DNA from 3 places in the Burkholderia sp. KL41 genome. Region 1 is predicted to be linked to each of the others. Evidence: predicted binding sites of a transcription regulator. Region 1 holds the regulator's gene; each other region holds the start of a gene.
What was found. The regulator FliA, encoded in region 1, starts transcription of late flagellar genes. The targets are predictions, from matches to a motif close to CTAAAGTTTNNNNNNNNNNNGCCGNTA.
Positions count from the first base shown of each region.

Region 2: the regulator FliA is predicted to act here: its motif matches at 2,080-2,106, upstream of fliD (flagellar filament capping protein FliD).
Region 3: the regulator FliA is predicted to act here: its motif matches at 8,463-8,489, upstream of fliS (flagellar export chaperone FliS).

Region 1 covers NZ_CM174446.1:281,652-292,176, reverse strand. The annotation lists gene ahcY (adenosylhomocysteinase) at 82-1,500, opposite strand; S-adenosyl-L-homocysteine riboswitch at 1,533-1,658, opposite strand; gene PQB87_RS01360 (RNA polymerase sigma factor FliA) at 1,758-2,492, opposite strand; gene PQB87_RS01355 (nucleotide-binding protein) at 2,515-3,333, opposite strand; gene flhF (flagellar biosynthesis GTPase FlhF) at 3,326-5,083, opposite strand; gene flhA (flagellar biosynthesis protein FlhA) at 5,080-7,179, opposite strand; gene flhB (flagellar biosynthesis protein FlhB) at 7,176-8,372, opposite strand; gene PQB87_RS01335 (DUF805 domain-containing protein) at 8,775-9,155, opposite strand; gene PQB87_RS01330 (hypothetical protein) at 9,531-9,935, shown strand; gene PQB87_RS01325 (VOC family protein) at 10,030-10,525, opposite strand, start outside.
Region 2 covers NZ_CM189268.1:82,095-92,619, reverse strand. The annotation lists gene PQB87_RS34490 (dTDP-4-dehydrorhamnose reductase family protein) at 1-414, opposite strand, end outside; gene PQB87_RS34485 (DoxX family protein) at 814-1,227, opposite strand; gene fliD (flagellar filament capping protein FliD) at 2,231-3,733, shown strand; gene PQB87_RS34475 (hypothetical protein) at 3,934-4,581, opposite strand; gene PQB87_RS34470 (dihydrodipicolinate synthase family protein) at 5,392-6,339, opposite strand; gene PQB87_RS34465 (MFS transporter) at 6,377-7,696, opposite strand; gene rbsK (ribokinase) at 7,757-8,683, opposite strand; gene PQB87_RS34455 (LacI family DNA-binding transcriptional regulator) at 8,925-10,010, shown strand; gene PQB87_RS34450 (lysozyme inhibitor LprI family protein) at 10,048-10,525, opposite strand, start outside.
Region 3 covers NZ_CM174446.1:3,628,128-3,638,652, reverse strand. The annotation lists gene PQB87_RS17120 (GMC family oxidoreductase) at 1-889, shown strand, start outside; gene PQB87_RS17115 (flagellar hook-length control protein FliK) at 917-2,263, opposite strand; gene fliJ (flagellar export protein FliJ) at 2,294-2,752, opposite strand; gene fliI (flagellar protein export ATPase FliI) at 2,758-4,326, opposite strand; gene fliH (flagellar assembly protein FliH) at 4,320-5,003, opposite strand; gene fliG (flagellar motor switch protein FliG) at 4,996-5,991, opposite strand; gene fliF (flagellar basal-body MS-ring/collar protein FliF) at 5,981-7,744, opposite strand; gene fliE (flagellar hook-basal body complex protein FliE) at 7,994-8,338, shown strand; gene fliS (flagellar export chaperone FliS) at 8,564-8,998, shown strand; gene PQB87_RS17075 (flagellar protein FliT) at 8,995-9,327, shown strand; gene fliK (flagellar hook-length control protein FliK) at 9,473-10,525, shown strand, end outside.

The DNA.
Region 1 (10,525 bases):
AGCCGGCGATCCCGCGCCGTGCCGCCGTGCCGGGTGCGCGTCGGCGACGCGCGCACGGCACCGCGGCGGCGGCGCATCGGATCAGTAGCGGTAGTGGTTCGGCTTGAACGGGCCGTCCTTCTGCACGCCGATGTACGAAGCCTGCTCGTCGGACAGCACGGACAGGTTCGCGCCGATGCGCGCGAGGTGCAGGCGCGCAACCTTTTCATCGAGGTGCTTCGGCAGCACGTACACCTTGTTCTCGTACTCGTTGCCGCGCACGAACAGTTCGATCTGCGCGAGCGTCTGGTTCGCGAACGAGTTCGACATCACGAACGACGGGTGGCCGGTCGCGCAGCCGAGGTTCACGAGGCGGCCTTCCGCCAGCAGGATCACGCGCTTGCCGTCCGGGAAGATGATGTGGTCGACCTGCGGCTTGATGTTTTCCCACTCGTACTGGCGGGTCGACGCGACGTCGATTTCCGAGTCGAAGTGACCGATGTTGCAGACGATCGCGTTGTGGCGCATCGCCTTCATGTGATCGTGGTTGATCACGTGGAAGTTGCCGGTGGCCGTCACGAAGATGTCGGCCTTGTCGGCCGCGTATTCCATCGTCACGACGCGGTAGCCTTCCATCGCCGCCTGCAGCGCGCAGATCGGATCGATTTCGGTGACCCACACGGTCGCGCCCAGGCCGCGCAGCGACTGCGCGCAGCCCTTGCCCACGTCGCCGTAGCCCGCGACGACCGCGACCTTGCCCGCGATCATCACGTCGGTCGCGCGCTTGATGCCGTCGACCAGCGATTCACGGCAGCCGTACAGGTTGTCGAACTTCGACTTCGTGACCGAGTCGTTCACGTTGAACGCCGGGAACGGCAGGCGGCCGTCCTTTTCCATCTGGTACAGGCGGTGCACGCCGGTCGTGGTTTCTTCGGTCACGCCCTTGATGTGCGCGAGGCGCGTCGAGTACCAGGTCGGGTCCGCGTCGAGGTGCTTCGCGATCGACTTGTACAGCGCGACTTCTTCCTCGTTGGTCGGCTTCGCGATCACCGAACGGTCCTTCTCGGCCTTCGCGCCGAGGATCAGCAGCAGCGTTGCATCGCCGCCGTCGTCCAGGATCATGTTCGCGAATTCGCCGTTCGGCCATTCGAAGATGCGGTGCGAGAACTCCCAGTATTCGTCGAGCGATTCGCCCTTGAACGCGAACACCGGCGTGCCGGCTTCGACGATCGCGGCAGCCGCGTGGTCCTGCGTCGAGAAGATGTTGCACGACGCCCAGCGGACGTCGGCGCCGAGCGCCTTCAGCGTCTCGATCAGCACGCCGGTCTGGATCGTCATGTGCAGCGAACCCGCGATGCGCGCGCCCTTCAGCGGCTGCTGCGCCTTGTATTCGTCGCGGATCTGCACGAGGCCCGGCATTTCGGTCTCGGCGATGTTCAGTTCCTTGCGGCCCCAGCCGGCCAGCGCCATGTCGGCGACGACGTAATCGTTGGAAGCCTTGGAATCGATAATGGCGTTCATCACGCCCTCCTTTCTAAAAAGTTTCTAGATTGGTGACGTGAGCGCCGTTCAGGAAGCGGGGCCGGTGCGACGGTCGCGATACGCGCGCCGCACGGCTGCTTGGTGAAGCTTTCCGAGCCTGGCGGACGCAGAAGTCCGTCGCAACGCTCCTCGGAAAACGGAGGGGATTGTAGCAAATCGGCGCGCAGAATGCGCACACAGATGCAGACGCCAAACGCGCGGCGTCGACGCGCGCGGCCGTCAGGAACGGTAAAGGGTCAGGATTCCGCGCCGACCCACGCCTGTTCGCGCAGCCGCGCGCGCAGGCGCGCGACGGCCTGGCTGTGCAGCTGGCATACGCGCGATTCGCTCACTTCGAGCACCGCGCCGATCTCGCGCAGATTCAGACCCCGTTCGTAGTACAGCGACATCAGCAGCTTCTCGCGCTCCGGCAGCCGCTCGATCGCCTCGACGAGCGCTTCGCGCAGGTGCTCGTCGAGCAGTGCCGACAGCGGGTCCGCGTGGTCGACGCGGTAGCGGTCGAGGAACGGCTCGTCGTCGGCCGCGCGGTCGAAATCCTCGTAGTAGATCAGCTGGCTGCCGTGCAGGTCCTGCAGCATCCCCTGGTACTCGTCGAGCGGCATGTTCAGGTGCTGCGCGATCTCGGTCTCGCTCGCCGAGCGGCCGAGATGCTGCTCGACCTGGTGCACCGCGTGCTCGACCTCGCGCGACGTCTTGCGCAGGCTGCGCGGCAGCCAGTCGTTGCTGCGCAGCTCGTCGAGCATCGCGCCGCGGATGCGCTGCGTCGCGTAGGTCTCGAACTGCGCGCCCTGGTCTTCCTTGTAGCGGCCGGCCGCGTCCATCAGGCCGATCATGCCGGCCTGGATCAGGTCGTCGAGGTCGACGCTCGCCGGCATCTTCGCGACGAGCTGCAGCCCGAGGCGACGCACGAGCGGCGCATATTGCGCGAGCACGTCGGCCTGGGACATCTTTCCTTGAGCGTTGTACATCATGGCTCTCTCCTTCCGGTGGCGCTCATGCGGCGTGTGCCGCGCCCGCCTCATACGACGGCTTGCCGCCCGCGTGCACGGCGCGGCCCGCACCCGAACGCGGGCGCATCGGCCAGTACAGCAGGTCGGCGGCGATCTGCCGGTAGTCGCGCGCGGCGGCCGACGACGGGAACGCGTCGACCGCGGCGCGCGTCAGCTCGCGCGCATGCTCGACGAGCGGATCGGCGCTCACGCAGCCCGCGTCGTCGATCGACACCGTCAGGTAGCGGCTCGCGACGCCCGCGAGGTTGTCGAATGCGACCTTCGCGTCCGCGTGGCTGCCGACGTGATTGGTCAGCACGCGGAACTGCGCGAACGCATGCGCGAAATGCAGCCGCTTCATGCACGCGTATGCCTCGGTGATCGCCTGCGCGGCGACCCGCGTGACGACCAGTACGTCGTGCGCTTCGCGGGCGAGCGCCGAGAACGAACCGTCGGCGCCGAGCTGCGCGTCGACGAGGACGATGTCGGCCGGCCCGTCGATGAAATCGCTGAGCTGCGCGTCGGTGTAGCCGGCGCGCGCGAGCCGCGCGGCGGCGCACAGGCCGAAGCCGGCCGCGACCCGCGTGCGCTCGCCGTCACGCAGCCACGCGCCCGCGAGCGTCGCGCTGGCCGAATGCACGTCGGCGCGCTCGTCGACGACGAGCACGTCCTTGCCGAGCGACGCGAGCGCCGCCGCGAGGTTCACGACGGTGGACGTGCAGCCGACACCCGCCGGCCCGCCCGTCACCGCGACGATGCGCGACGCGCGCCCGGCCAGCAGGCGCCGCAGCCCTTCGGCCTGGTCGATGATTCGTTTATCCAAATCGCACCTCGTGCAGCTCGGCGGTGGAACGTGCGGTCAGTGCGGAAAGCAGCGTCGGCATGTCCTCGTCTTGCGGCACGAAGGGCGAGCCGTCGCGCGGCACACAGAACGCGCTCTTCAGCAGGAATCGGGTCGATGCGACGTACAGGTTCTCCGGCACCTTCTGGCCGGTCGACACGTAGTGGATCGGCAGCTTGTAGCGGATCACCGTGTCGAGCACGCCGCCGAGGTGGGTCGCCTCGTCGAGCTTCGTGAGGATGCAGCCGGCCAGGTCGGGATGCTCGCCCGCGCTGCGGTACGCCTGCACGACTTCGTTGAGCGTGTCGCCATGGCTCGTCGCATTGAGCAGCAGCAGGCGCTGCACCGGCGCGTTCGCGCCGTGCAGCATCGCGATCTGGTCGGATACCGCGCGGTCGCGCTGGCTCATGCCGATCGTGTCGATCAGCACGATGTGCTTGTTGCGCAGCTCGGACAGCGCGAGCGCGAGATCGCCCGCATCCTTCACCGCGTGCACGGGCACGCCGAGGATCTTGCCGAAGATGCGCAGTTGTTCGTGGCCGCCGATCCGGTAGCTGTCGGTGGTCAGCAGCGCGACCTTGCTCGCGCCGAAGCGCATCACGCAGCGCGCGGCCAGCTTCGCGGTGGTGGTCGTCTTGCCGACGCCCGTCGGCCCCATCAGCGCGAACACGCCGCCGCGCTCCATCAGCGCGTCCTCGCTGTCGAGCACCGGCAGGTTCGCCGCGAGCACCGACTGCGCCCATTCGGCCGCCTGTTCGAAGCTCTGCGCGCCGTCGCCGGACGGCATGTTGTCGACCAGCATCCGCACGAGCTGCGCGGAGAAACCGGCCGAGAACAGGTGCTTCGTCAGCGCGCCATGCACGGCGCTGCGACGCTGGCGGTCGTGCCACATCAGGCTGTCGAACTGTTCTTCCATCATCCCGCGCAGCTCGCCCAGCTCCTGCATCACCGTATCGTTGACGATCCGTTCGATGCGCGACTTCACCGCATCGGCCACCGCGGCGGCGGCGTCGGCGGACAGGCGCGTGCGCTCGGCCGCCTTCGCGGCCTGCGCAGCGCCCGGGTCCGGCACGCGGGTCGCGGCGGCCGGCATCCGGCGTTCGGCGTCGCGCACGATGTCGCGCGCCCAGCCGGGCGGCGTCGCGCTCGCGGCGGCCTGCGGGGCCGGCGGGCTCGGCTGCGGCGCGGCGGGCGCCGCCTGCGTGCGCGCCATCAGCGCATCGCGCTGCTGGGTCAGGCGCTTCGCGTGCTCGACCAGCCACGGTGCGGGTTCGGAAGCGGCGGCCGGCGCACCGGCGGCGGGAGCGGCTGCCGACGGCATGCCGGCCAGCGGGTCCGCATCGAGCGTCGAAGCTGGCGCGGCCGTGTCGTCCGAGTCCGCGTCCGTATCGGCGCTTGCGCCGAACATCGACGAGAACACGTCCGGCAATCCGCCTTCGCCTGCCGCATACGGATTGACGGCCGGGCGGGCGAGCGCCGCGCCCGGGCGCGACACGATGCCCGGCACCGCGGCGGCGGGCACCGATTCCGGCACGCGCGGCGCGGCCATGCGTGCGCGCGCCGCAGCCGGCGGCGTCACGGCGGCCAGGTCCGAATCGGCGAGGGCGACGATTTCCACGCTGCCGTCATCGAGCGTGCGGTTCGACAGCACGACCGCGTCGGCGCCGAGCGCCTCGCGCACGAGACGAAGTGCGTCGCGGCTCGTTGCGCCGGTGAATTTGCGAATGTTCAAGCGGAACCCCCGATGACGTTAACGACTTTGATCGTGCGTGTGTCCGGCACTTCGGCGTACGACAGCACTTTCAATTGCGGCAGGCTGCGGCGCAGGAAACGCGCGAGCATCGCGCGCAGCGCGTGCTGCACGAGCAGCACGGGCGGCAGCCCGAGATTCTGTTGACGCAGCATCGCCTGCTGCGTGCCGGTCAGAAGGTTGTGCGCGAGGCCGGGTTCGAGGCCCGGGTTCGCGCCGGTGGCGAGCGCCTGCGACAGCACGCGTTCGAGATTCGCGTCGAGGCCCATCACCTGCATCTCGCCCGCGCCCGGATACCACTGCTGCGTGATCGCACGGCCGAGCGCGAGCCGCACCGCGGCCGTGATCTCGAACGCGTCGCCGCGGCCCGCGTGTTCGGACACGGCCTCGAGGATCGTGCGCATGTCGCGGATCGGCACGCCTTCCTCGAGCAGGTTCTGCAGCACCTTCTGCAGCGTCGTCAGCGAGATCGTCTTCGGCACGAGGTCCTCGACGAGCGACGGCGCGTCCTTGCCGGTGCGCTCGACGAGCGCCTGCACTTCCTGGCGGCCGAGCAGCTCGGCCGCGTGCTGGACGACCAGATGGTTCAGGTGCGTCGCGACGACCGTGCTCGCGTCGACCACGGTGTAGCCGTACACCTGCGCCTGTTCGCGCATCGCGACGTCGATCCACACGGCCGGCAGCCCGAACGCGGGGTCCTGCGTGACGGCGCCCGGCAGCGCGGCCGTCACCTGGCCGGGGTTGATCGCGAGCCACTGGCCCGGGAACACTTCGCCGACGCCGATCTCGACGCCCTTCAGCGCGATCCGGTACGCGTTCGGCCGCAGTTCGAGGTTGTCGCGGATATGGATCACGGGCGGCAGGAAGCCGATTTCCTGCGCGAATTTCTTGCGGATGCTCTTGATGCGCTTGAGCAGTTCGCCGTCGCTGTTCTTGTCGACGAGCGGGATCAGCCGGTAGCCGACTTCGAGGCCGAGCGGGTCGATCAGCTGCACGTCGTCCCAGGTCGCCTCGTGGCTGTCGGACGGCAGCACGGCGGGCGGTGCGATGTCGGTCAGGTCGCCGGCCGCCTTGCGGGCCGCCGCGCGCTTCGTCTGCGTGCGGGCCAGCCAGATCGCGCCGCCGCCGAGCGCGAGGAACGCGAAGTGCGGCATGCCCGGGATCAGCCCCATCAGCACGATGATCGCGCCGGTGATGTTCAGCACGCGCGGGTTCGTGAACAGCTGGCCGGTGATCTGCGTGCCGATGTCCTCGTCGGTCGCGACGCGCGACACGATCACGCCGGCCGCCGTCGAGATCACGAGCGACGGGATCTGCGCGACGAGGCCGTCGCCGATCGTCAGCAGCGTGTAGTTCGTGCCGGCCGCGGCGAACGTCATGTCGTGCTGGACCATCCCGACGATCAGCCCGCCGATCACGTTGATCGCCATGATGATCAGGCCGGCGATCGCGTCGCCGCGCACGAACTTCGACGCGCCGTCCATCGACCCGTAGAACTCGGCTTCCTGCGAGACGGCCAGGCGGCGCTTGCGCGCCTGTTCCTCGTTGATGAGGCCCGCGTTCAGGTCGGCGTCGATCGCCATCTGCTTGCCGGGCATCGCGTCGAGCGTGAAGCGCGCGGACACTTCGGCGATCCGCCCCGCGCCCTTCGTGATCACCATGAAGTTGATGATCATCAGGATCACGAACACGACGATGCCGACCGCGAAGTTGCCGCCGACGAGGAAGTGGCCGAACGCCTCGATCACCTGGCCGGCCGCGTCCGGCCCGGTGTGGCCCTCGAGCAGCACGACACGCGTCGATGCGACGTTCAGCGACAGGCGCAGGAGCGTCGAGAACAGCAGCACGCTCGGGAACGCCGCGAAGTCGAGCGGCTTCATCGTGTACATGCTGACGAGCAGCACCATCACGGACAGCGCGATGTTGAACGTGAACAGCAGATCCAGCAGCATCGGCGGCAGCGGCAGGATCATCATCCCCAGGATCATGCAGATGAGGATCGGGCCCGCGAGCGCGCGCAGGTTGGTGCCCGCGAACGGATTCTGGCGCTTCGCGAACAGGCCGGTCGGGGTGCTCATGCCGCGCCTCCGTTACCGAGCGTGTCTTCGGCTTCCTCGCGTTCGTCGTCGGCGGAGACCGACGCGCCCTTGTCGAGGTCGGCCGGTACGTCCAGGTCGACCGGCACCGCCGGGAACGCGCCGCCTTCCGAACGGAAGCGCTTGAGCTGGTAGACCCACGCGAGCACTTCGGCGACGGCCGAGTACAGCGAGCCGGGAATCTCGCGTTCGAGTTCGACGTTGTGATACAGCGCACGCGCGAGCGGCGGCGCTTCGAGCAGCGGCACGTTGTGTTCGGCCGCGAGTTCGCGGATGCGCGCGGCGACGAGGTTCACGCCCTTCGCGACGACCTTCGGCGCGCGCATCTCGCCGTCCGTGTATTGCAGCGCGACGGCGAAGTGCGTCGGGTTCGTCACGACCACGTCGGCCTTCGGCACGGCCGCCATCATCCGGCGCCGCGCGATCGCGCGCTGCTGCTGGCGGATCCGCCCCTTCACGTGCGGATCGCCTTCGTTCTCGCGATGCTCGCGCTTCACTTCTTCCTTCGTCATGCGCAACTTCTTGTTGTACTGCCAGATTTGGTAAGGCACGTCGAGCGCGGCGACCACCAGCATCCCGGCGACCGTCGTGCCGCAGCACACGGCGACCAGGTGCAGCGCATCGGGCAGCGCCACGCCGAGCGGCTGCATCGCGAGACCGAGCAGCTCGTCCTTGCTGCGCCAGATCGCGACGCCGCCGATCACGCCGACGACCAGCGTCTTCGCGAGCGACATCCCGAGCTGGATCGGCCCCTGGATCGAGAAGATCCGGCCGAGGCCCGAGATCGGGTTCAGGCGGTCGAACTTCAGTTCGAACGTCTTCTGCGAGATCAGCCAGCCGCCGAGCGCCATCGGCGCGAGCAGCGCGGCGACACCGGTGAACGCGAGCAGCGGCAGCAGCGCGGCGAAGCCTTCGAGGCTCGCGCTGCCGGCCGCCGACAGCATCCGGTTCGTGTCGAACGCGGTCGCGCGATCGAACAGGAACGCGCCGCGCAGCATTGCCTGCAGATGGCCGCCCGACGGGCCCGCGAGCAGCCAGGCACCGTAGAACCCGGCCGCGAGCAGCGCGAACGAAGCCAGTTCGCGCGAACGCGCGACCTGCCCCTCCTCGCGCGCCTTCTCGCGGCGCCTGGGAGTGGCGGCTTCGGTCTTGTCGAGATCGCTCTCGTCTGCCACGGGGCCTCCAGTCGGGTACGGCGGAATGCCGCTTTCCAGTGACACCGATTATTCATGGAGGCGTCAAACACCGATCGGTCGAGCAAAGCCGGGAAAGGGGGGTATTTCGGGGAATCGGGCGAGCCGGTGCAAACGCGGCCGGACGGGGCCGGAAGGGGGACGGAACGGGGTGCGGCGCGGCGGCGAAACGGGCCGGCCGGTGCGATGGCGGGGGTGGGCGCGGGGCTTGGGGCTTGGGGCTTGGGGCTTCGGGCTTGGGGCTTGGGGCTTGGGGCTTGGGGCTTCGGGCCGAGCGACGACGGCGCGAAGCCGGAAAATGGTGAAGCGGTGAAGCGGGTGTAGCGGGTGCGGCGCAAAACCAAGCCCCGACGCGACAGCGTCTCGCGTCGGGGCAGGCGTCGGTCAGGCCGCCGCGATCGGGTCCGCGCCGAAGCGGTTCGGGCCTTCGGTGCCGCGCGAGCACATCCACACGAGCAGCAGGATGCCGCCGACGATCGGGATCAGCGCCAGCAGCAGGAACCAGCCCGAGCGGCCCGTATCGTGCAGCCGGCGCACGCTGACCGCGATGCTCGGAATGATCAGCGCGAGCGAAATCAGGCCGAGCACGACGAGCAGCAACAGCGTGATCAGGCCCGCATCGTGGCCCGCCGCGCCGACGACCTGCGCGACGATCGACAGCACGCAGGTGAGCAGCGCGAAATACCAGTATTCGGCACGGCGCGCACGGCCTTCGAATGTCGCGTACTTATTGAGTACGGAACGAACGGCTTCTGAAAAATTCATCTTATTACCCTCCTGTTTTATATTGACGACCCCGGAAACAACGCCGGCATTATATGTTTGAATTTCGGCGGACTCCAATCTATTTTCACATGGCGGGCAATGCGCACGCCCGGCCGCAGCGCCCGCCGGCACGGCGCGGGAACGGCTGCCGCAGCGGAATGCGGCGCCGCAGGCTTGCATGCCGCGTCATTTTAATAATCTTGAACACCTGACATAAACGACAGCCCAGGATAATCCGGCACTTGATTGCAACCGAATGAAACCCGGTGCGATCGATAATCGCTGCGAGTGACGCATTCGATTAACCTGCCGGTATTACGCCGGCGCGCAAGGCGCGCTACGCTTCGTCATTCCCGATTTCGGTCTAACCGCACCATGCTCCGTCGTCCATTCGTTCCGTCGCTGTCGCTCGCCTGCGCGCTGGCAGCCGGCTGCGCGGGCACGCCGGCCCTGCCGCCCGGCGCGCAGGCGCCTGACGCACCGCACCCCGGCACGATCGCCTTGCACCATGCGTGGAACGGGTCGACGCAAACCCTGCGCGCGCAGGATGTCCCCGCGAGCGTCGCTTTCCGCTGCGCCGACGCGCGCGGCGAACCGTCGGAACGCGCCCGCGCGGCCTGGTGCGTGCCGGTCGTCGAGATCGAATCGGTGTCGGTCGATGCCGTCGGGCGCCCGGTCGCGCCGGCCGACGCCGTCCGGATCGAAAGCACCGCGTACGGGCCCGGCCACCGCTTCCTCGACCATACGCAGTTGATGCGTGCCGGCCGGCCGCCGGTCTAGCGCCCGTATGCGGCGATTACGGGCTTCTCGGCCCGTGCCGGCCATAGGGCCCCGCGAGGCCCCGTTCACGCCGACAACGGGCCGGCGCACGCGCCTAGCCCGCCGCCGCCCGCTGCAGCGCGGCGAGATCGAGCTTCTTCATCGTCATCACCTGCGCCATCACGCGCTCGGCGCGCGCGGGATCGCCCGCCATCAGTTCCGGCAGCTGCACCGGCACGACCTGCCACGACACGCCGAACCGGTCGCGCAGCCAGCCGCACTGTTGCGCGCGCTCGTCGCCGCCTTCGGACAGGCGCGCCCAATAGCGGTCGATTTCGTCCTGGTCCCGGCAGTTGACGACGAACGACACGGCCGGCGTGATCTGGAACACGGGGCCGCCGTTCAGCGCGATGAACGCCTGCCCGTCGAGCTCGAACGCGACGGTCATCACCGCGCCCTCCGCGCTGCCGGATGCGTGCGCGCCGGCCTTGCCGTAGCGCGCGACGTGCACGATGCGCGCGTTGTCGAACACCGACACGTAGAAACCGGCGGCCGCCTCGGCGTCGCGGTCGAACCAAAGGAACGGGGTGATGCGTTGTATGCGCGGGCTC
Region 2 (10,525 bases), on a different replicon from region 1:
CTCGCGGTACGGAGCGGCCTTGCCGTCGAAGACGTAGTCGGTGGAGATGCCGAGCGTCCATGCGCCGTGGCGCGCGGCGAGCGCGCCGATGCGCGCCTGGGCGGTGACGTTGATCGCGCGTGCGCCGTCAGGATCGCGTTCGCAGACGTCCGGGCGGCGTTCGGCCGCGCAGATGATCACGGCGGCCGGCTGGCGGGTGGCGAACAGGTGTTCGAGGGCCGGCTCGTCGAGGACGTCGAGTTCGGCGAGGTTTTCCGCCGGCAACGCAAGGCGTTTTGCGCCTGCGCCGTGCGGGTTGCGGATCGTCGCGACGAGGTTCAACGAAGACTCGCGGGACAGCGATGCGGCAACCGCGCGGCCGAGGAGGCCGGCGGCGCCGATGAGAAGGACGGTCGATTGCGGCACGGTAGCCATCTGTGAAAGGGGAACGGGGATTTCCGAGAGCCTATCCCAACTTTTGCATGCCGGGCATAAACCGATGACCAGCGCGCCGCTTCATGCCGCGCAAACGCAAGGCAGCCATTTCGATCGCAGGGGCTTTAACCCGGAGCGATCCGGCAACGGATGCCCGGGACACGCGATCGTGCGACGAATGACGAGCAATCCGTCGCGATCGTGGCAGCATCGACACCGCCCGAATCAATCAGGAATTCGAACATATCCGCTGCGTGCCGATCAGTGAGCGGCGGCACATGGACTCCGGCTGCTCTGCGGCACCGCGCACGCGCCACACGTCACACCCCGCCCACAAAAACAAAACCCGGCGCACTTTCGTGCACCGGGCTCCGAGCCGAACGGAAACGCCGCCCCGCCTTACTTCCGGTCGAGCGAATACCGCCCCGGCCCGGTCAGTGCGAGCAACAGCAGCCCGCCGATGATGCTCACGTTCTTGTAGAAGTTGATCATCGCCATATATTGCTCCATCCCCTGCAGCGCCCAGTAGCGATGGCCGATCAGCGCGGTCGCGAGCGTATAGGCGGCGAACACCAGTGCGAGCGGACGCGTATAGAAGCCGGCCGCGATCAGCAGGCCGCCGACCAGCTCGACCGCCACCGCGATCACCGCGGCCAGTTCGGGCGCCGGGTTCCCCGTCGACGCCATGTACGCGACGGTGCCCGAGAAGCCGTTCAGCTTCTGCCAGCCGAACAGCACGAACAGGATCATCAACAGCACGCGAGCCGCCAGCAGCAGCTCGTCCTTCTTCGACTCCAGCGAAACGTAACGCATAACAATCACCCTTGAATTGACGGTTTGATGCATCCGGTGCCGGGAGGCGCCGAATCACTCCTCGCACGATCGGACAGCAGGCCGGAGGGCCCGCCGCCGAAGAATCCGTCGGGTTGCGCCGTTCCCGGCGCGCTTCCGATCGGTTCTGGCGAAGCACGGATGCAGTCTACTGTCTCGTCACGAATCATCAATCCGTCAAAGAAGGATTCGCTGTCTCGTTCAAGTGGACAATCGAAGACGAACACGCCGACGAGCAAAGGTCGGCAGGCAGTGCAAATCGACCCGCTCAATGTTTCCGGAACACGGAAACACCCTGTTTCTTTCAGGCCACCTGATTCAATCGATATTTTCGACTTCAATTGACACGAATCGGTCACAACCGCGTATCACGACTATCATTAAACGACGGGTCCGATATGCGATTCACAAAGGCTGGCTTGATTCCCGCAACTCGCCCGGCATTGCAATCGACCTGGCATTCCGTTGCATAAAAAAGCACATGGCCCGGAAACGAACATCGGCAATGCGAAAACGTTTCGCGGGCAGGCGGGCTGGAATCGTCGGTGACGCGCATCGTCCGTCAGACAAGGATTTCAGCCCGGCATCGACCGGGAAACACCCTTTCCACACACCGTCGATTGATCCAATGTTTAGCAGAACCAGCGCAAAACCTTGACCCATCCTTCTCGCCCTTTGCCAGTTTTCAAAACCGTGAAAAATGCTTGAATAAATACAACCGAAACGGTGTGTTTACGGCAAAGAATCGCAGACCTTTAGCCCTCACTCAAACACCCCGCTCCCATCTGCATTTTTCTCGACATGAATTACAAAAAATTACCAAGTAATACCGATTTAAATATACGATAGCGCACGTCCTTACGTTTTCCCGACACTCCCGTGAACCCCGGGAACGCGTCGCGCCGGACGCGCCCTGCCTTCGAAGCGCCGCAGGCCGACCCGGCAGCCGCTCGTCACGGGATCGTTATTCAACCGGAGACCACCCATGGCAACGAACACGCCCGTGACCAGCGGCGCGAACACGAACAGCCTGTTGCAACAGGCGGCGCAATCGATCATCAACGGCTCGACCGGTAATCCGTCGATGGACGTCGGCACGCTCGTCAAGACGCTGGTGAACGCGAAAACCGCCGGCCGGGCCGCGGCGCTCGCCGCGTCGCAGACCACCGGCACGACGCAGATTTCCGCATTCGGTGCGCTGTCGTCGGCGCTGGGTGCGCTCGAGGCTGGCCTTACCTCGCTGGCGAATGGCGGGCTGCAGTCGACGTTCACCGCGGTCGCGAGCGGCAAGGGCCTGACCGCGACGGCGGGTGCGGGCGCGGTGGCCGGCACCTACACGATCGGCGTCACGCAGACCGCGACCGCGCAGGCACTGGCTTCGTCGGGCTTCGACGGGAGCAAGGCGCTCGGCACCGGCACGCTGACGCTGTCGCTCGGCAGCCAGTCGTTCAAGGTCGACGTCACCGGCACGAACAACACGCTGTCGGGCATCGCGGCCGCGATCAACTCCGCGGCGAACAACCCGGGGATCAGCGCGACCGTGATCAACGGCACCGACGGCGCGCACCTCGTGCTCGCGTCGACGAAGACGGGCTCCGCGAACGCGATCAGCGTCGCGGTCGGCAACGTGGCCAACGACAACGGGCTGTCGAACCTCGGCGTCACGTCGACGGCCGACACGACGGGCGGCGCGTCGAAGATCGAATCGGCGAACAGCGCGGCCGCGTGGCGGCAAAGCGCCGTCGCGCAGGACGCGAAGTTCACGCTCAACGGCATCGCGTCGACCAGCGCGAGCAACACGGTGTCGGGCGTGCTGAGCGGCGTCACGCTGAACCTGTCGGCGGCCGCGGTCAGCGCGACCGACACGCAGACGCTGACGGTCAGCACCGATACGAAGTCGCAGGCGGCCACGATCACGAACTTCGTGAGCCTCTACAACACCGTCGTCAAGACGATGGGCGCGCTGTCGAGCTACACCGAAGGGGCGAGCTCGCAGGGTGCGCTGATCGGCGATTCGACGCTGAACACGATCCGCAACTCGCTCGCGTCGATCGTCGCGCGCGGTGTCGCGAACGAGAACGGCAACGGACACACGAACCTGATGGCGATCGGCATCTCGCTCGAGAAGGACGGCACACTGAAGGCCGACAGCGCGAAGCTCGACAGTGCGCTGTCCAGCAACCCGTCAGGGGTCGCGCGCCTGTTCAACTCGACGAACGGGATGGGCAAGCAACTGACCGACCAGATCGCGCCGTTCACGAAGAAGGGCGGGATGATCGAGGTGCGCACGAACGCGCTGAGTGCCAACCTGAAGCGCGTCACGCAGCAGCAGACGGATCTGGCCGACTACGCCGCGCAGTTGACCAAGCAGTACCAGGCGCAGTTCACGGCGCTCAACACGCTGATGGCCAAGATGAACTCCAACACGCAATACCTGACGCGGCTGTTCGGCGGCGCCAACAGCAGCGGCACGCTGGCGAACAAGTGACGAGCGCCCGGGCGGCCCGATGATCGCGGCGGCGGCCGCCGGTCTGTGGATCGACCTGCTCGCGCCACCGCGCGTGGCGTCGTGCCCGGAAACATCGTTCATACCCGGCTGTGCGCAAGCGCGCGCCGGGCGCCCTCCGCCGGTTCGCGCTCCATCCCGGCGGGCTGCTTGCCCGCAGTTCACCCCGAAGGGCCGTGCCGTCAGCCGAGACCTTCGACGCGATCGGCAAACAAATCGATCGCACGCGACACCTGACGCCCGAAATAGCCTGGCCGTTCGCGCTCGTATGCGCGCAGCAGCGACGTGCATTCACGCTCCGCCCAGCGCCACACGGGGCCCTGTTTCGCGAAGACCGGATGATCGTGCAGTTCGGCCGGTACCGCGTGCTCGTCGTCCCAGCCCCAGAAATACGCCTGGTACGCGCGCGCGTACGGCATCCCCAGATGGCTCGCCACGGTCTCGTCGTGGCGCAGCGTGAAATCGACGATTTCCTTGCGCGCACGGCCGCCGATATCGTCATGACGCGCCTCGATCCAGCAGTGATACCTCGCGAGCTGCGACAGATGCCGCGCGGTGCGGCGCCGCTCGCGCGTCGTGCACAGCGCATACAGGTTGCCGCCGCCGAAATCCAGCACCTCGCCACCCGCGAACGGCCGGTACGGCTTGCCGGTCAGCAGCGTCAGCACCTGCGCGCCGACGATCGCGTAGTCGGCACATCGCATGTAGCCGCTGCGCGTCGTCGCTTCCGACACGCTCCGGTGGACGACCTCATCGATCACGGCGTGCAGCATGGGATCTACCGGTGCCGCCAGGATCGGCGGCTGGCTTGTCGTCGTCACGTGTTGCATGGGAAGCGGATGCGGATTCAACGGTTCGTCGGGAAAAGCGCTCGGCGGCGCGATATTACGAATCGTTACAAGAAACGATGAGGGGCGTTGATCAGATTTGTGTGCTTTTGTCGCCCTGCGTGAACATGCAGCGGTCGGCCGGCGGCGGTTGATCGCGGGACGCAACGCATCGGACGGACGAGCGGCGGCGCCTTGGCTTGGCTTGGCTTGGCTTGGCTTGGCTTGGCTTGGCTTGGCTTGGCGCTCGGCTCGGCTCGGCTCGGCTCGGCGCTTGGCGCTTGGCGCTTGGGGCTTGGGGCTTGGGGCTTGGGGCTTGGGGCTTGGGGCTTGGGGCTTGGGGCTTGGGGCTCGCGGCTCACGGCTCGCGGCTCACGGCTCGCGGCTCGCGGCTCGCGGCTCACGGGCGAAATGGTGCGATGGAATAGATGAAGGTGGGACCGCGCGTCGGTGCCGTATCGACAGCCCATCGTCATTCATGACGACGGGCAACCCTGACCGTCGACGAATGCAGCGGCCCCGCCGCGACAGGCACCCTTGCCGCCCTCGACAGCACGGAAACGCCCGATGGATTCGCCGCGCCACACGTTGGGGCCGGGCACGCGCCGGGTTCACATCATCGGCGATCGCGGATACGCCACCAACACCGCTTGTCGCGACGCGTACACAACGCAACGCATCGCGACGAACCGACCGTGCTTGCAGCCACCGTGCGCCACCCTGCGCCTCGCGAGAACCCCACACGCGAGCATCCGCCTGCCCGGCCCGCGATGCCGTCGCGCATCGCAGAACACGGACGACACACCGCGCGCCCTATTGCGCAGCGATCCGACGACGGAAATGCTCGGTGCCGGCCACGATCTTGTCGAGCACTGCATCGAGTGCCCAGAATCGTTCACGCACGTCGTAGTCGATCGCACGGCAGCGGATCGACGCGAAGGTGCCGATCCGCTGGTGATAGAGCTTCGCGAGCGCCGGGTACCCGAGCGCCTCCGACACCGCCGAGACGACCAGGAACGTCGAAAGCTCGTCGGCCAGTTCGGGATGCGCATCCCCTTGCGTGCGCAACCACCGGTACAGATCCGGATGAAAGTTGGTGAACACGCCGTTGAAGCCGGCGGAACCCGCCTTCATCGCATCCCGCGCGATCGCGGCATTCGCGTTGAGGATCTTCAGCGGCGAGCCCTCGGCGAGCGCGACCCGCCGCTTCACCGTTTCTAGGTCGCAGCTCACGTCCTTGAGCATCACGAACCGGCCCGTGTCGATGCACGCGCGCAGTTCGTCATCCGACAGCAGCCGCCGGTAAGGCGCCGGACATTCGTACAGCCCGAGCGGCAGGTCCGACGGCAATCGCGCAAGCAGCCGGTGAAGGTGGTCGAGCAACGCGGCACTCCCCTGGCGCTGCGGATCGAGGCGGTTGGTCACGAGCACGACGCCCTGCGCGCCCGATTCGGCCGCCGCGCACAGCTCCGCGGCCTGCGCGTCGAGATCGTCGCTGATGTGCCCTGACGCGACGACGGGCACGCGCCCGGCCACCCGCTCGACCACGAAGCGCGCGAGCTCCGCGCGTTCGGCCAGACTCAGGAACTGCATCTCGCTCGATTGCGCGACCGCGAACAACGCATCCGCGCCGTGCGCGAGATACCACTCGATCAGCCGCTCGAGCCCTGCGTAGTCGATCGCGCCGGCATCGTCGAACGGCGTCAGCATCACCGGGACGATCCCTTCGATGGTCACGTTCGCTTGCTGCGGGTGTTGCATCTGTTTCTCCTTGCTTCAGTGAATGCGGGGGGTAGGCTCACGCGGGCAACGGCCCGGGCGCGGCGTTCGCGGCCTGCTCGGGAATCGGCTTGCGCACCAGCAGCAGATAGGCGATCGCACCCGCGAACGCGATCGCCGCGGCGGTCAGCAGCGCCGGCACGAACGACCATTTCTGCGCAATGATGCCCGTCAGGATCGGCGCAAGCGCGCCGCCGACGAAGCCGCCGAAATTCTGGATCGCGCCGAGCGATGCGACGCGGCTCGGCGGCGCGGCCGCCGTCGCGAGCGCCCACGAGCAGGCCGACGCCGCGTTCGCGAGAAAGATCACGACCGAGATGCAGGCGAGCGCCACCGTGTTGCTCTGCACGAGCGCGGCCGGGATCGTGAAGACGACCATCCCGAGCATCGCGACCACCACCGCATTGCGCCGGCTCACGACCGGCGAACGGCTGCGGCGCGTAATCAGGTCCGACACCCAGCCGGCCACCAGCGAGCCGACGAACCCGCACAGGAACGGCACCGACGCGGCGAAGCCCGTCCGGATCAGGCTCATGTGCCGCTCCATCGTCAGGTAGCCCGGCAGCCAGGTCAGGTAGACCCAGTTCAGGTACACGGATCCGAAGTAACCGACCAGCATCCCCCAGGTCGTGCCGTGCGAGAACAGGCTGCGCCATTCGACGAACGTCAGTTTCGGTGTCGCGGTTACGCTTTGCGCGTCGGCATCGAGGTAGTTGCGTTCGGCGGCGGACAGTTGCGCGCGCACCGGATCGCGATACAGCGCGAACCAGACGACGGCGACGACGAGACCGAGTGCCCCCGTCGCGATGAACGCCCAGCGCCAGTCGAACGACGCGACGAGGATCGACAGCAGCAACGGCGCAAGCGCGGTGCCGAGCGGCGACGCGGCGTTGAAGATCCCGGTCGGCGTGCCGCGCGCGCGCAGCGGAAACCAGTTGCTAACCACCCGCGCGGCCGACGGGAATTGCGGCGCCTCGCCGATGCCGAGCACGATGCGCGCGACGATGAACCAGCCGAAAGTCGACACGATGCCGCCCGCCGCCTGCGCGAACGACCAGACGATCAACCCGACGCCGAGCAGCCGGCGCGGCCCGATGCGGTCGACGAGCCCGCCGACCGGAAACTGGCACAGCGCATAGCTCCACGAGAAGGCCGACAGCAGCAGCCCCATCTGCGCGAGCGACAAGCCGAGATCGCCGCGGATCGCCGCGCTCGCGACGGCCAGCGTGCCGCGATCGAGGTAGTTGACGATGCCGCTCGCCATCAGCAGTGCGAGCGCGATGCGTTGCCCGCGCCGGATACGCGGCGGTGCGGGCGGAACGGTCGAGGTTTCGTTCATTGCGGTTGTCTCCATGTCACTGGTATCGGCCGGTTCCGGCCTGTCCGTCTGATGCGGCATTCAGGGTTCGAAGCGCGCCACTTCCTCGCGCGTCGGAATCGAGGTCTGCGCGCCGTGGCGCGTCACGCTGATCGCGGCGGCGCGCTGGCCGAAGCCGATCGCGTCGTCCATCGACGCGCCGCCCGCGCGGGCGGCCGCGAACCCACCGACGAACGTGTCGCCGGCCGCGGTCGTATCGACGGCGGCCACCGTCAGCGCCCGCAGGCGGCCGTTACCGGCGCCGCCGCGCCAGCAGACGCCCCGCGCGCCGAGCGTCACCAGCACGTTGCCGACGCCCTTCGCACACAGCGCATCGGCGGCGCGCACGGCCGATGCGTCGTCGCCGACGGCGATGCCGGTCAGCGATTCGGCTTCGGTTTCGTTGACGACGAGGTAGTCGACCCGTGCCAGCAGCGCGTCGAACAGCGGCTGCGCGGGCGCGGGGTTGAGCAGCACCGGCGTGTGGTGCGCGGATGCACAGGCAATGGCGCGCGCGACGGCGGCAACCGGCACTTCGAGCTGGCACACGAGCAGCGCGGCCTCGGCGATCGCATCGCGCGCCGCGTCGATCCGGTCGGCGTCGAGGCGCGCATTCGCGCCGGGCACGACGACGATGCTGTTCGCACCGCCCGCGTCGACCGTGATCGTGGCCACCCCGGTCGCCGTGCCGCCGATCCGGCCCAGGTGCGTCACGTCGATGCGTTCGGCCGCCAGCGCATCGTGCAGGCGCGCACCGAACGCGTCGTCGCCGACGCAGCCGATCATCGCGACCGACGCGCCCAGCCGCGCGGCCGCGACCGCCTGGTTCGCCCCCTTGCCGCCATGAACGGTCTGGAAATCCGTGCCGAGCAGCGTCTCGCCCGGCACCGGCAGGCGCGGCGCGCGCGTCACGAGGTCGATGTTCACGCTGCCGACGACGGCAATGCGCGGTGAAAGGATGTCGCTCATCTTGTAATGTAACCGCTTACATTTGCGGCGGACAAAATGGCCGGATCGGCCGTCGTCGATGAAAATCTCACGATATGGATAGAATATGTGTCTGACATAATGCGGAAGCACGCCAAGATAGCGCTTACATTCTCACAGGGTCGAGCGGGAATGCAAGCGGCGCCACCACGAATCGAGGGTAAACAATGACGCATTTGACAACGCGCGGCGCCGTCACTGCCGCCCCGCCGGGAGCCGGCCGATGAGCACGCCTCCGTCCCGTGCCGGCGCGCCCCGGGCGCGCCGCGGCAGCGGCCGCTCGGTGCTCGGCGACGTCGCGAAGCTGGCCGGCGTATCGACCGCGACCGTCTCGCGTGTGTACAACGATCCCGGCAAGGTGTCGGCCGACGTGCAGCAGCGCGTGCGCGACGCGGCGCGCGCGCTGAACTGGATTCCGAATGCGGCGGGCCGTGCGCTCGCGTCCACGCGCACCCACATCACGGGCGCGATCATTCCGACACTCGACGACCAGGTGTTCGCGTCGCAGGTCGCGGGCATGCAGACGGTCATGGCCGAGCACGGCATCACGCTGTTCCTCGGCTGCTCGAATTACGATCCCGCGCAGGCGCTGGCCCAGGTGCGCGCGATGCTGTCGCGCGGCGTGGAGGCCGTGTCGCTGGTCGGCGAAGCGTATCCGCCGGAACTGTTCGAACTCCTTGCGATGCACCGCGTGCCGTACGTCGTCACGTATGCGTATCGCGACGACAGCCCGCACTGCTGCATCGGCTTCGACAACCGCGCGGCATTCGCGCGGCTCACCACCCACCTGCTCGATCTCGGCCATCGCGATTTCGCGATCATCATGCAGCCGTCGGCCGACAACGACCGCGTACAGGCCCGCCTGCGCGGCATTCACGACACGCTCGCCGCGCGCGGGCTCGCGGTGCGCCCCGTCCATCAGCACGAGGGCGCGGCCACGATCGCCTTCGGGCGGGCGAGCCTGCGCGCGATCGTGAACAGCGACGCGGCGACGCGGCCGACAGCCGTGATCTGCGGGAACGACGCGCTCGCGCTGGGCGCGCTGCTCGAGGCGCAGGCGCTGGGCATCGACGTGCCCGCGCAATTGTCGATCACCGGGTTCGACGACGTCGCGCTCGCGCGCGAAATCCAGCCGCCGCTGACGACGATGTGGGTCGATACCGACGCGATCGGGCGCCAGGCCGCACTGGCCTTGCTCGACGCGCTCGAGAACGGCGCGACGGGGCCCGGTCATGCCGTCCTGCCCGAATTGCGTACGCGGGGATCGGCTGCGCCGCCGGCGCACGCGCGCGCAGCGGGAAAGAAATGAGGCCGCGCCGGGCGGCTTCGGCCGCCCGGCCCGCTCGTCACTGCATCACGTCGACCGGCAGCGTCTTGTCGAGATTGTCGTGCCACGCCTGGATCGTCTTCGGCACGGTTTTCTTCCACGCGGGCACGTTCGAGTAATAGCGCATCCGGACGTTGCTCTGCGCGTCGAACACGAGCAGCCCGATCCACAGATCGTTGCCGCGGCGCATCACGATCGCGGCGTTCGTCGTCGCGATGCCGCGCACCCAGTACGACGTCACGTGCGCGTTCAGCCCGTCGAGATCCTTTTCGTCGGTGCTGTAATTGGCGGTGTCGACGAGCGTCTGGTAATCGGCGCCGAGCAGTTTGTGCGCGGTCGCGTTCTGCGTCGAGTCGCCGACGACCTCGAGGCTCAGCAGGTCGGCCGCCGGCGCGGCCTGGAACTGCGACGCGGTCAAGTACTCGCCGCCGTAGAAGACACCCATGCCGGCCCCGCAATCGGAATCCGCGCCGTCTTGCGTGATGCCGACGCGTCCG
Region 3 (10,525 bases), 420 kb from region 1:
GTCGGCCGGCGCGTTCAATTCGCCGCAACTGCTGATGTGCTCGGGAATCGGCCCGGCCGAGCAACTGCGCCGGCACGGGATCGCCGTCGTGCAGGATGCGCCGGACGTCGGCACGAACCTGATCGACCACATCGACTTCATCATCAACACGCGCGTGAATTCGTCGGAGCTGGTCGGCGTGTGCCTGCGCGGGATCGCGAAGATGACGCCCGCGCTCGCGCGCTATTTCTCGAGCCGCACCGGGATGATGACGAGCAACGTCGCGGAGGCCGGCGGCTTCATCAAGAGCGATCCGTCGCTCGAGCGCCCCGACCTGCAGCTGCATTTCTGCACGGCGCTCGTGGACGACCACAACCGCAAGATGCACTGGGGCTTCGGCTATTCGCTGCACGTGTGCGCGCTGCGGCCGTTCAGCCGCGGCACGGTGACGCTCGCGACCGGCGATGCGCGTGACGCACCGCTGATCGATCCGCGCTTCTTCAGCGATTCGCGCGATCTCGACCTGCTCGTGCGGGGCACGCAGGCGATGCGCAGGATCCTGTCGCAGGCGCCGCTCGCGTCGCAGGGCGGGCGCGAGCTGTACACGCGGGCGGACCAGAGCGAAGCGGAGCTGCGCAAGACGATCGTCGAGCATGCCGACACGATCTACCACCCGGTCGGCACCTGCCGGATGGGGTCGGACGCGCACGCGGTCGTCGATCCGCAACTGCGCGTGCGCGGCGTCGAAGGATTGCGCGTGGTGGACGCGTCGGTGATGCCGACGCTGGTCGGCGGGAACACGAATGCGCCGTCGGTGATGATCGGCGAACGCGCGGCGGACTTCATCGTCGCGGCGCGCAAGGGCGGTGTGTCGCGCGGCGAGGCGGCTGCCGCGGTGCACGGCCGCTGAACGGCGCGCGCACGCGGGCAGTCATGCTCAGGCAAACGTATCGACGAGGCCGGCGCGGCTCACGCTCGCGGCGACCGGTGCGGATTGCGCAGCGTCGACCGGTGCATCGACGGCTGACGATCCGCCGCTCCCGCGCCGCGACGACTGCCCGCCGGCGAAGGACGATTGCGGGTTCTGCTGCTGCGAAGCGAAGCCGCCGTCGCTGACGGTCGCGCTGCCCAGGCCGAGCCCGCCCGATTCCATCGCTTCGCGCAGCTTCGGCAGCGCGGCTTCGACCGCGTCGCGCACCTGCGCGTGCTGCGACACGAACAGCGCGTGCGCGTGATTGTCCGCGACACGCAGCACGACCTGCAGCGGCCCGAGATCGGGCGGGTTGAGCGTCAGTTCGGCGCTCTGCTGGTGCGCATTCGACAGGAACACGACCTTCTGGCTCAGCGCGTCCGTCCAGTCCGGGGTGCCGACGTGCGGGGCGAGCACGTGCGCGTTCGCCGCGGCGATCGCCCCCGCGGCCGGCGACAACTGCAGGTTCGCCTGTGTCGCGGCCGCCGCCGTTGCGCCGGCCGCGAGCGTCGCGCTGGCGGCCGGATCCGTCGCGTCGCCGGCTGCCGCGAGCGCGTGCTGCTCGCCCGACTGCGCGTTCGCGTTGGCCTGCAGCGCCTGCGCGGTGGCCTGCGCCGGCGTTTGCTGGGTCGCGAGCGCCCCCTTCGCGTCGGCGAGGGTGCGGTCGAAGGTCGGGACCTTCGGTGTCAGCGGTGCGGCGGCGCCGGTCGATGCGGTCGATGCCGATGCCGACGCGGTCGCGCCGGCCGCGGGCATCGCGATCGCGCCCGAGCCGCCCGTCAGCCTGTCGAGCGCGGTCTGCAGCGCATCGCGGCCCGACGCGGGCGCGGCCGGCTGGGCGGCCGCGGCGGTGTCCGCGGCCGCGTGATCCGCCAGCGTGGCCGTGGCATCGGGCTGGCCGGACACGGCCGCCTTTTGTGCAGCGGCGGCGGCGGCAGCCGGATCGACCGGCGCCGCGTTGTCCATGCGCGCCTGCAGTTGCGCCTGCACGGCCGCGGCGGCCGCGAGCGCGGCGGCGTCGGGGTTGGCGGCGGCGTTCGTGGTCGTATCGTCGGTTGCGTCGTCGTCATCGGTCGCGGACGGCTTCGTGCCGGCGGCCGGCTTCGACGAAGCCTGTTTCGTCGAAGCATCCGGCACGCCGGCATTCGACGAATCGCGACGCGTGACGACGCTTTGCTTCAGCGTCTGCGCGAACGGCACGGCGGCCGTGGCATCGTTGCCGGCGGCGGCGCCGGACGAACCCGAGCCGCGGGCGGCCTGGAGTGCGGTGCCGGCGGTGTCGAGCAGCGCGCCGAGCAGGGGCAGGGGAGGCATGACGTTCTCTCGTTCGAATGCGGTGGTCGGTTACGACGAACGGGCCGCGTCGGCCCGCATGCGCAGGATCTTCGCGGCGTGTTCGTCGGCATCGCGCTGCTCGCGCCGGGCTTCGCGCTTCGCTTCCTGCGCGACGCCGCGCGCCTGCAGGATTTCATACGAGCCGACGGTGCGTTTCTTCTGTTGCCAGTTCGGGCGTGCTTCGTCGATACGGACTTCGGCCGCGGCCAGCACGCTGCGCTGCTGTGCGATCGCGGCGTCGAGCGTGTCGATGAACGCCTGGAAATTGCGCCAGTTGCCGGCCGGCATCCCGTGCTGGGCGGATTGCGAGAAGCGCGCGTGGTATTCGTCGCGGTAGCGCAGCAGCGCGTCGAGCTGCTCGGCGGCCGCGGTGCGGTCGCGCTGCGCGGTGCCGAGCTGCTTCGCGGCCGAGTCGAGGTCGTCCTGCGCGCGGTCGAGCAGCAACTGAAGGGGAAAGCCGTGAGCCATCTGGATCAGCCTCCGTAAGCGTCGAACAGTGCATCGAGCCCGGCGAGGCTCGACGCGAACGGCGCGCATTCGCGAAAGCCCTGCTGGAGGAACGCCTCGATGCGCGGATAGAGCGCGATCGCGCGGTCGAGCTGCGCGTCGCGGCCGGGCGCGTACGCGCCGACCGCGATCAGGTCGCGATTGCGCTGGTAGCGCGACAGCATCTGCTTGAACTGCCGGACGTGGTCGAGATGCGTTTCGTCGATCAGCGCGGTCATCGCGCGGCTGATCGACGCCTCGATGTCGATCGCCGGATAGTGGCCGGCCTCGGCAAGCGCACGCGACAGCACGACGTGGCCGTCGAGGATCGCGCGCGCCGAATCGGCGATCGGGTCCTGCTGGTCGTCGCCTTCGGTCAGCACCGTGTAGAACGCGGTGATCGAGCCGCCGCCCTCCGGCCCGTTGCCGGTGCGCTCGACGAGCGCCGGCAGCTTCGCGAACACCGACGGCGGGTAACCCTTGGTCGCGGGCGGCTCGCCGATCGCGAGCGCGATCTCGCGCTGCGCCATCGCGTAGCGCGTCAGCGAATCCATCAGCAGCAGCACGTGCTTGCCCTGGTCGCGGAAATACTCGGCGAGCGACGTCGCATAGGCCGCGCCCTGCATCCGCAGCAGCGGCGATACGTCGGCCGGCGCCGCGACGACGACCGAGCGTGCGAGCCCGTCCTCGCCGAGGATCTGTTCGATGAACTCCTTCACTTCGCGGCCGCGTTCTCCGATCAGCCCGATCACGATCACTTCCGCGCTCGTGTAGCGCGCCATCGTGCCGAGCAGCACCGACTTGCCGACGCCGGAGCCGGCGAACAGGCCCATCCGCTGGCCGCGGCCGACGGTGAGCAGCGCGTTGATCGCACGCACGCCGACGTCGAGCACGTGGTGGATCGGTTCGCGCTCGAGCGGGTTGATCGACGGCGCCGACAGCGGCGCGTCGACCTTCGACGTGAGCGGGCCGAGGCCGTCGAGCGGGCGGCCCGACGCGTCGACGACGCGCCCGAGCATCTCCCAGCCGACCGGCAAACGCTTCGCGCCCGCGAGCGGATCGGCCACCGGCGCGGTTTCGCGGGGCCAGACGCGCGCACCGGGCAGCACGCCGGCGACGTCGGTGGTCGGCATCAGGAACAGGCGGTCGCCGGCGAAGCCGACGACTTCCGCTTCCGCGTGCGGCAGCGTGCTGCCGGGCGGCAGTTCGATCGTGCATTCGGCGCCGACCGACAGGCGCAGCCCGATCGCCTCGAGCACGAGGCCGGCCGCGCGCGTCAGGCGGCCGCACGGGCGCAGCGGCAGCGCGCGATGGCTGCGCGCGGCGAGGCCGTTCAGGTGCGTGCGCCAGTGCGCGAGATGCGGGTTGTGCGGCGCGCGCGGCGCGTGCCCGGCGGGCGGCGTGGCGCCGGAAGCGTCGGCCGCTGCGGCGGCGCCGTGCGGGTGTGCGTCATGCGTGTCGTGTGCGGCGTCGGGGCCGAACGACGCGAGCGCGAGTTCGCGTTCGAGCGGCGTCAGGCCGTCGTGCGCGAGCGCTTCGGGCGGCCGCGTCACCACGTGCTCACCTTGCCGATCGCGGCGGCGACGCGCTGCCAGCGCGTGGGCAGCGTCGCGTCGACCTCGCCGGTCGCGGCGTGCGCGCGGCAGCCGCCGCGCTCGATCGACGCGTCGGTGCGTACGTTCCAGCCGAGCGTATCGAGATCGTCCTGCAGGTAGGCTTCGACGACGGGCAGGTCGGCTGGATTCACCGCGAGATGCGGTGCGCCGGACAGCGCGGGTTCGGCCGCGAGCACGTCGCGCACGGCCGCGACGAGCGCGGCCGGGTCGTGCTTCACGTGCTGACGCACGACCTGTTGCGCGATGTCGAGCGCGAGCTGCGCGATGTCGGCGGCCAGATCGTGCTCGACGCTCGACACGGCCTCGTGGAACGACGCGGCGAGCGCCGCGAGCTGCGCGGCCTGTTCGCGCGCGTCGGCCTGGCCGGCTTCGAACCCCTGTGCGCGGCCCTGCTCGAAACCGGCCTGGTAGCCGAGCGCCTGGCCTTCGACATGGCCGGCCGCATGGCCTTCGGCGTGCGCGGCGTCGCGCACGCGCTGCAGGTCCTCGGCGAGCGCGGCGGCGGCCGCTGCCGCGTCGTCGGGCGGCGGCGGGGGCGGCGGCGGGTCGAACGACGCCATCTCCCACCGCTGGTAGGCGGTGAGGGTGCCCGCGCGATCGCTCGCCGAATCAGACATACGCGTCTTCCGCCTTGCCGCCGATCGCGATCGCGCCGCTCTCGGCCAGGTTGCGCACGATCTGCAGGATGCGGCGCTGCTGCGTCTCGACTTCGGACACGCGTACCGGGCCGCGCGCGTCGAGATCCTCGGCGAGCAGTTCGGCCGCGCGCTGCGACATGTTCGCGAGGAACTTCTGGCGCAGCGCGGGCGGCGCGCCCTTCAGCGCGATGATCAGCGTTTCCGACTCGACTTCCTTGAGCACCATCTGGATCGCGCGGTCCTCGAGGTCGAGCAGGTTCTCGAACACGAACATCTGGTCGACGATCTTCTGCGCGAGATCCGCGTCGTACTGGCGCACGCTTTCGAGCACGCCTTCCTCATGCACGCTGGTCATGAAGTTCAGGATCTCGGCCGCGGTGCGGATGCCGCCCATCGGGCTGCGCTTCAGGTTGTCGCTGCCGGACAGCAGGCCCGTCAGCACGTCGTCGAGTTCGCGCAGCGCGGCCGGCTGGATGCCGTCGAGCGTCGCGATCCGCAGCATCACGTCGTTACGCAGGCGTTCGGTGAAGCACGACGCGATCTCGGATGCCTGGTCGCGGTCGAGGTGCACGAGGATCGTCGCGATGATCTGCGGATGCTCGTTCTTGATCAGTTCTGCCACCGCGCCCGAGTCCATCCACTTCAGGCCCTCGATGCCGCTCGTGTCGCTGCCCTGCAGGATGCGGTCGATCAGCACGCCGGCCTTGTCCTCGCCGAGCGCCTTGGTCAGCACCGAGCGGATGTAGTCGCTCGAATCGAGCGACAGCGCGGTGTGCTGCTCCGCTTCCTTCGCGAATTCCTGCAGCACGTCCTCGACCTGCTCGCGCGTGACGTTCTTCAGCGCGGCCATCGCGGCGCCGATCTTCTGGACCTCGCGCGGCGCGAGGAACTTGAATACCTGCGCGGCCTCTTCCTCGCCGATCGACATCAGCAGCAGCGCGCTCTTGGTCAAGCCTTCAGCGTTCATCGGACACCCAGTTCTTCACGACGGTGGCGACGATCTTCGGATCCTGGCGGGCGATCGAGCGCGCGTAGTCGAGGTTGCGTTCGTAACGGTTCTTTTCGCTTTCGAAACCGAGCAGCAGCGCGTCGGGTTCTTCGGCCTTCTCCGGCGCCGGCAGGCCGTCGAGCGCGACCGGATCTTCCGGCGCGGCGAGCGCCGCCGCGACCGGCTCGGGCGGCGGGAACGCGCGGCGCATCGCCGGGCGCACGAACATGAAGTAGAGCGCCGCCGCAGCCGCCGCGATGCCGAGCCACTTCGCGGCTTCCTTCGCCATCGCGATCATGTCGGGCTGGCGCCACCACGGCAGGTCGGCGTACGGGTCGCTCGCGGTCGAGAACGCGCTGTTCACGACGTTCACCGAGTCGCCGCGCTTCGCGTCGTAGCCCATCGCATCCTTCACGAGCTGTTCGACCTGCGCGAGCTTCGCCGGCGGCAGCGGCTGCATCGTCACGTGGCCCTTCGCGTCGGCGACCGGCTGGTAGTTGACGACGACCGCGACCGACAGCCGCTTCACGCTGCCCATCGGCTGCTCGAGGTGACGGATCGTCTTGTCGAGCTCGTAGTTGGTCGTCTGGTCCTTGCGGTCGCTCACGGGCGTCGTCTGCGGCGCGTTCTGGCCGTTGCCGGCGACGATCGGCGCGGACGCCGGCTGCGGCGGCGTGTTCGACAACGCGCCCGGCACGCCCGACGCGCCGCCCTGCGCGAGCTCGGTCGCGCTGCTGGTCTGCTGGCTGCGGATCGCGGATTGCTGCGGATTGCCGTTCGGGCCGTAGCTTTCCGACGTCTGCTCGACCTTCGAGAAATCGAGGTCCGCGCTGACCTGCGAGCGCGCGTTGCCCGTGCCGAAGATCGGCGCGAGGATCGCGTCGATGCGCTTCTGCGTGTTGTGCTCGACCTGCTGCACGTACTTGAGCTGGCTCGCGTCGAGGCCGGATGCCGAGGCGGTCTGGGTCAGCAGGTTGCCGTCCTGGTCGACGATCGTCACGTTCTTCGCGGGCATGTCGGGCACGCCGGACGACACCATCCGCGTGATCGCCTGCACCTGGCCCTCGTCGAGCACGCGGCCCGGGTAGAGGTCGACGAACACCGACGCGCTCGGCGCTTCCTTGTCGCGCACGAACACCGACGGCTTCGGGATCGCGAGATGCACGCGCGCGCCGCGCACGGCGTTGATCGATTCGATGGTGCGCTGCAGCTCGCCTTCGAGCGCGCGCTGGTAGTTGATCTGCTCGGCGAACTGGCTGATGCCGAACTTCTGGTTGTCCATCAGCTCGAAGCCGACCGAGCCGCCCTTCGGCAGCCCCATCGCGGCGAGCTTCAGGCGCGTTTCATGTACCTGGTTCGACGGCACGAGGATCGCGCCGCCGGCATCGGCGAACTTGTAGGGAACGTTTGCCTGCTGGAGCGCGGCGATGATCGCGCCGCCGTCGCGATCCGACAGGTTGCTGTACAGCACGCGATAGTCGGGCGCGCGGCTCCACAGCACGAGCGCGGTGATCACGGCGACCGCGAACGCGACGGCGATCAGGAACGGCAGCTTCGGGTTGCCCTTCATCCGCGAGATGCCGGGAATGCGTTCCGCGAAGCCGCCAAGCCCGAAGTCCGCGCCTGCGCCACCCGCGCCCGGCAACGCGGCGGCCGCGGCGGCGCCGGGCGCCGGGCTGGCGAGGCCCGCGCGGGCGTCTGGGTTGATCAGCGAGTTGGCCTGCGAATCCATGCGTCGAGTTTCTCCGGAGCGGGACGACTGAGCTCGCTCGGACGAGCGGGCGGACAATGACACGATGCGATTATCGTGACCCGGGCCCGGTTCCGATCGACTGAAAAGAGCGGGGTTTCCCCCGTACTTTCTCGGCTTTGACGCGCGGCGCGCTGCTATCCTTTTTCGCGATCCGGCATGGTGCGCGTGGTGCGGCGCCGGCGGAAACGCCCGGTGCGCCGGGTCTCTTCTCTCAGTTTTGGGGACAGCATGACTGCGAACGTCAGCGGAATCGGTTCGGTGTTGCAACAGATGCAGTCGATGGCCGCGCAGGCGTCCGGCGGCGTCGCGAGCCCGACGGCAGCGCTGGCCGGTTCGGGCGCGGCGACGGCCGGCACGTTCGCGAGCGCGATGAAGGCGTCGCTCGACAAGATCAGCGGCGACCAGCAGCACGCGCTCGGCGAGGCGCAGGCGTTCGAGGTCGGCGCGCCGAACGTCTCGCTGAACGACGTGATGGTCGACATGCAGAAAGCCAACATCGGCTTCCAGTTCGGGCTCCAGGTCCGCAACAAGCTGGTGAGCGCTTACAACGACATCATGCAGATGTCGGTGTGACGCGGCGGGCATCCGGGGACGGGTACCCGGCCACGGGCACCCGGGGGCGGCCATCCGGCGAAAGTTGTTCAGGGAAGGCCTCCGGGCCGGCGCCTTCGGCGCCCCGGCGGCAGGCCACGCCTGCCTAAAGCTTTTCAAATCCCTTCCGATAACTCCGGTGAAGGCCGCGTCGTGCGATGCACGGCGGCGGTTCCCGTATAGCCAAGGCATAACAAGGAGAAGCGCATGTTTTCCCCAGGACACGCTGGAGCCAGTGCATACGCGCGTGTCGGCGTCGAGACGGGGGTGATGGGCGCCTCCCCGCACCGTTTGATCGCGATGCTGTACCAGGGCGCGCGGCAGGCGGTTGCGCTGGCGCGCATGCATTTGCAGCAGGGCAATGTGTCCGCGCGCGGCGATGCGATCGGCAAGGCGATCCGGATCGTCGAGAGCGGGTTGAAGGCGTCGCTGAACCGCGACGCGGGCGGCGAGATCGCGGAGCGGCTGGACGCGCTGTATGCGTATATCGGCCGGCGTCTGCTGGAAGCGAACGCGCAGGCGAGCGACGCGATGCTGGTCGAGGTCGACGGGCTGCTCGCGACGCTCGAGGAAGCATGGACGGGGATCGCCCCGGAAGTCGCGCGGATGGCCGCGCAACAGGCAGTGGAAGCATCGAGATGAATCGCAAGGCCGAATACTTCGCACGTTACGAGGCGCTCGCCGCCGTGTCGGGCCGGATGCTGGGCGCCGCCCGCAGCGCCGACTGGAGCGCGTTGCCGGGGTTGCAGGCCGAATTCATGGCACTCGTCGACGGGCTGAAGGAAGCCGATCCGGGCGTCGTGCTCGACGAATCGGATCTCGGCCGCAAGCTCGACCTGATCCGCCGCATCCTGGCCGACGACGCCGCGATCCGCGACCTCGCGAGCCCGGACGTCGCGCGGCTGTCCGCGCTGTTCGAGGCGCGGCGCTCGACCAAGGTATTGACCGATCTCTACCGCGCGCGCGGGTAGGGCCCGTTTCCAGGGAAGCCGGGAAGCGGGGAGACGGGCGCGGGGCGCACGAACCCGTTGCGGGAGGCGCGCAGTTCCCGCGAGCGGCACCGGCGTGCCGTTCCCGGATTCGCAACGATGTGGCTGAGGTGAGCAGGCTCCGATCATGACCGGTATCGACTCCGTTGCGGCCGCGCTGCTGGCGAGCCGCCTCGACAGCCTGCTGACCGGCACCGTATCGGCGCCCGCCGGCGGCGGCGCGACCTCGCAGGTCGGCACGCCGGGCACCGGCACGGCGTCCACGCCTTCGGCCGGCAGCCCGCCGGCCGCGCCGCCGGCCTCTACCCAGACCGCACTGTCCGATGTCGGGCGCGTGCTCGACGCGATCTCGCGGGCCGGTGGCGACTCGACGCCGGCCATTGCCGGGCGCGTGCCGCTGCTGGCCGATCCCACCGTGCTGCTGACCGATACGGCCTTGCCGGCCCGCGCGCCGGCCGCCTCCGATCCGGCTGCGTCTTCCACGCCGGCCTCCGCCGCGGCATCTTCCGTTGCGGCGGCGCGCGAAGCGGCCGCGGCCCTGCCGGTCGCGGCGCTGCGCGCAGCGCTCGCGCAGGCCGTGAGCGAAAGCGGGCTTTTCTACGAATCCCATCTGGCGCAGTGGCTGGCCGGCCAGCGCCCGCTCGCGGCGCTGATGCGCGAGCCGCAGGCACGCCTCGCGGCCGCGCTCGCGCCGGTCGACCCGGATGCCGCGCAGCACGGCTCGACCGACGTGCTCGACGAACTGCTCGCGCAGCGGTCGCCGCTGCCCGCGACCGCGCGGGCGACGGCGCAGCCGGGTACACCGGCTGCACCGGCACGCGATCCTGCGCAGGGCTTGCCGGCGGGCGCGCGGCACGGCGCGTCGCTGCCGCCCGATACGTTCGATCTGCTCGGCGAACGCCCTGATGTGCGCGGGACGCCCGCGCAACTGGCCACCGCGTCGTCCGACTCCCAGGCGCAGACGCTGGCGCCCGTGCACCCGGCCGCCGTGCCGCTCGTCAGGCAGCAGCTCGACGCGCTCGCGACCGACCAGTTCCGCTGGACGGGCGAGGCGTGGCCCGGCGCGCGGCTCGACTGGACGATCGAGCCGGACGATCCGGGCAGCCGCGCGCCGCGCGGCGACGATGGCCCGGGCGACGGCATCGCATGGCGCACGCGCCTGACGCTGACGTTGCCGTCG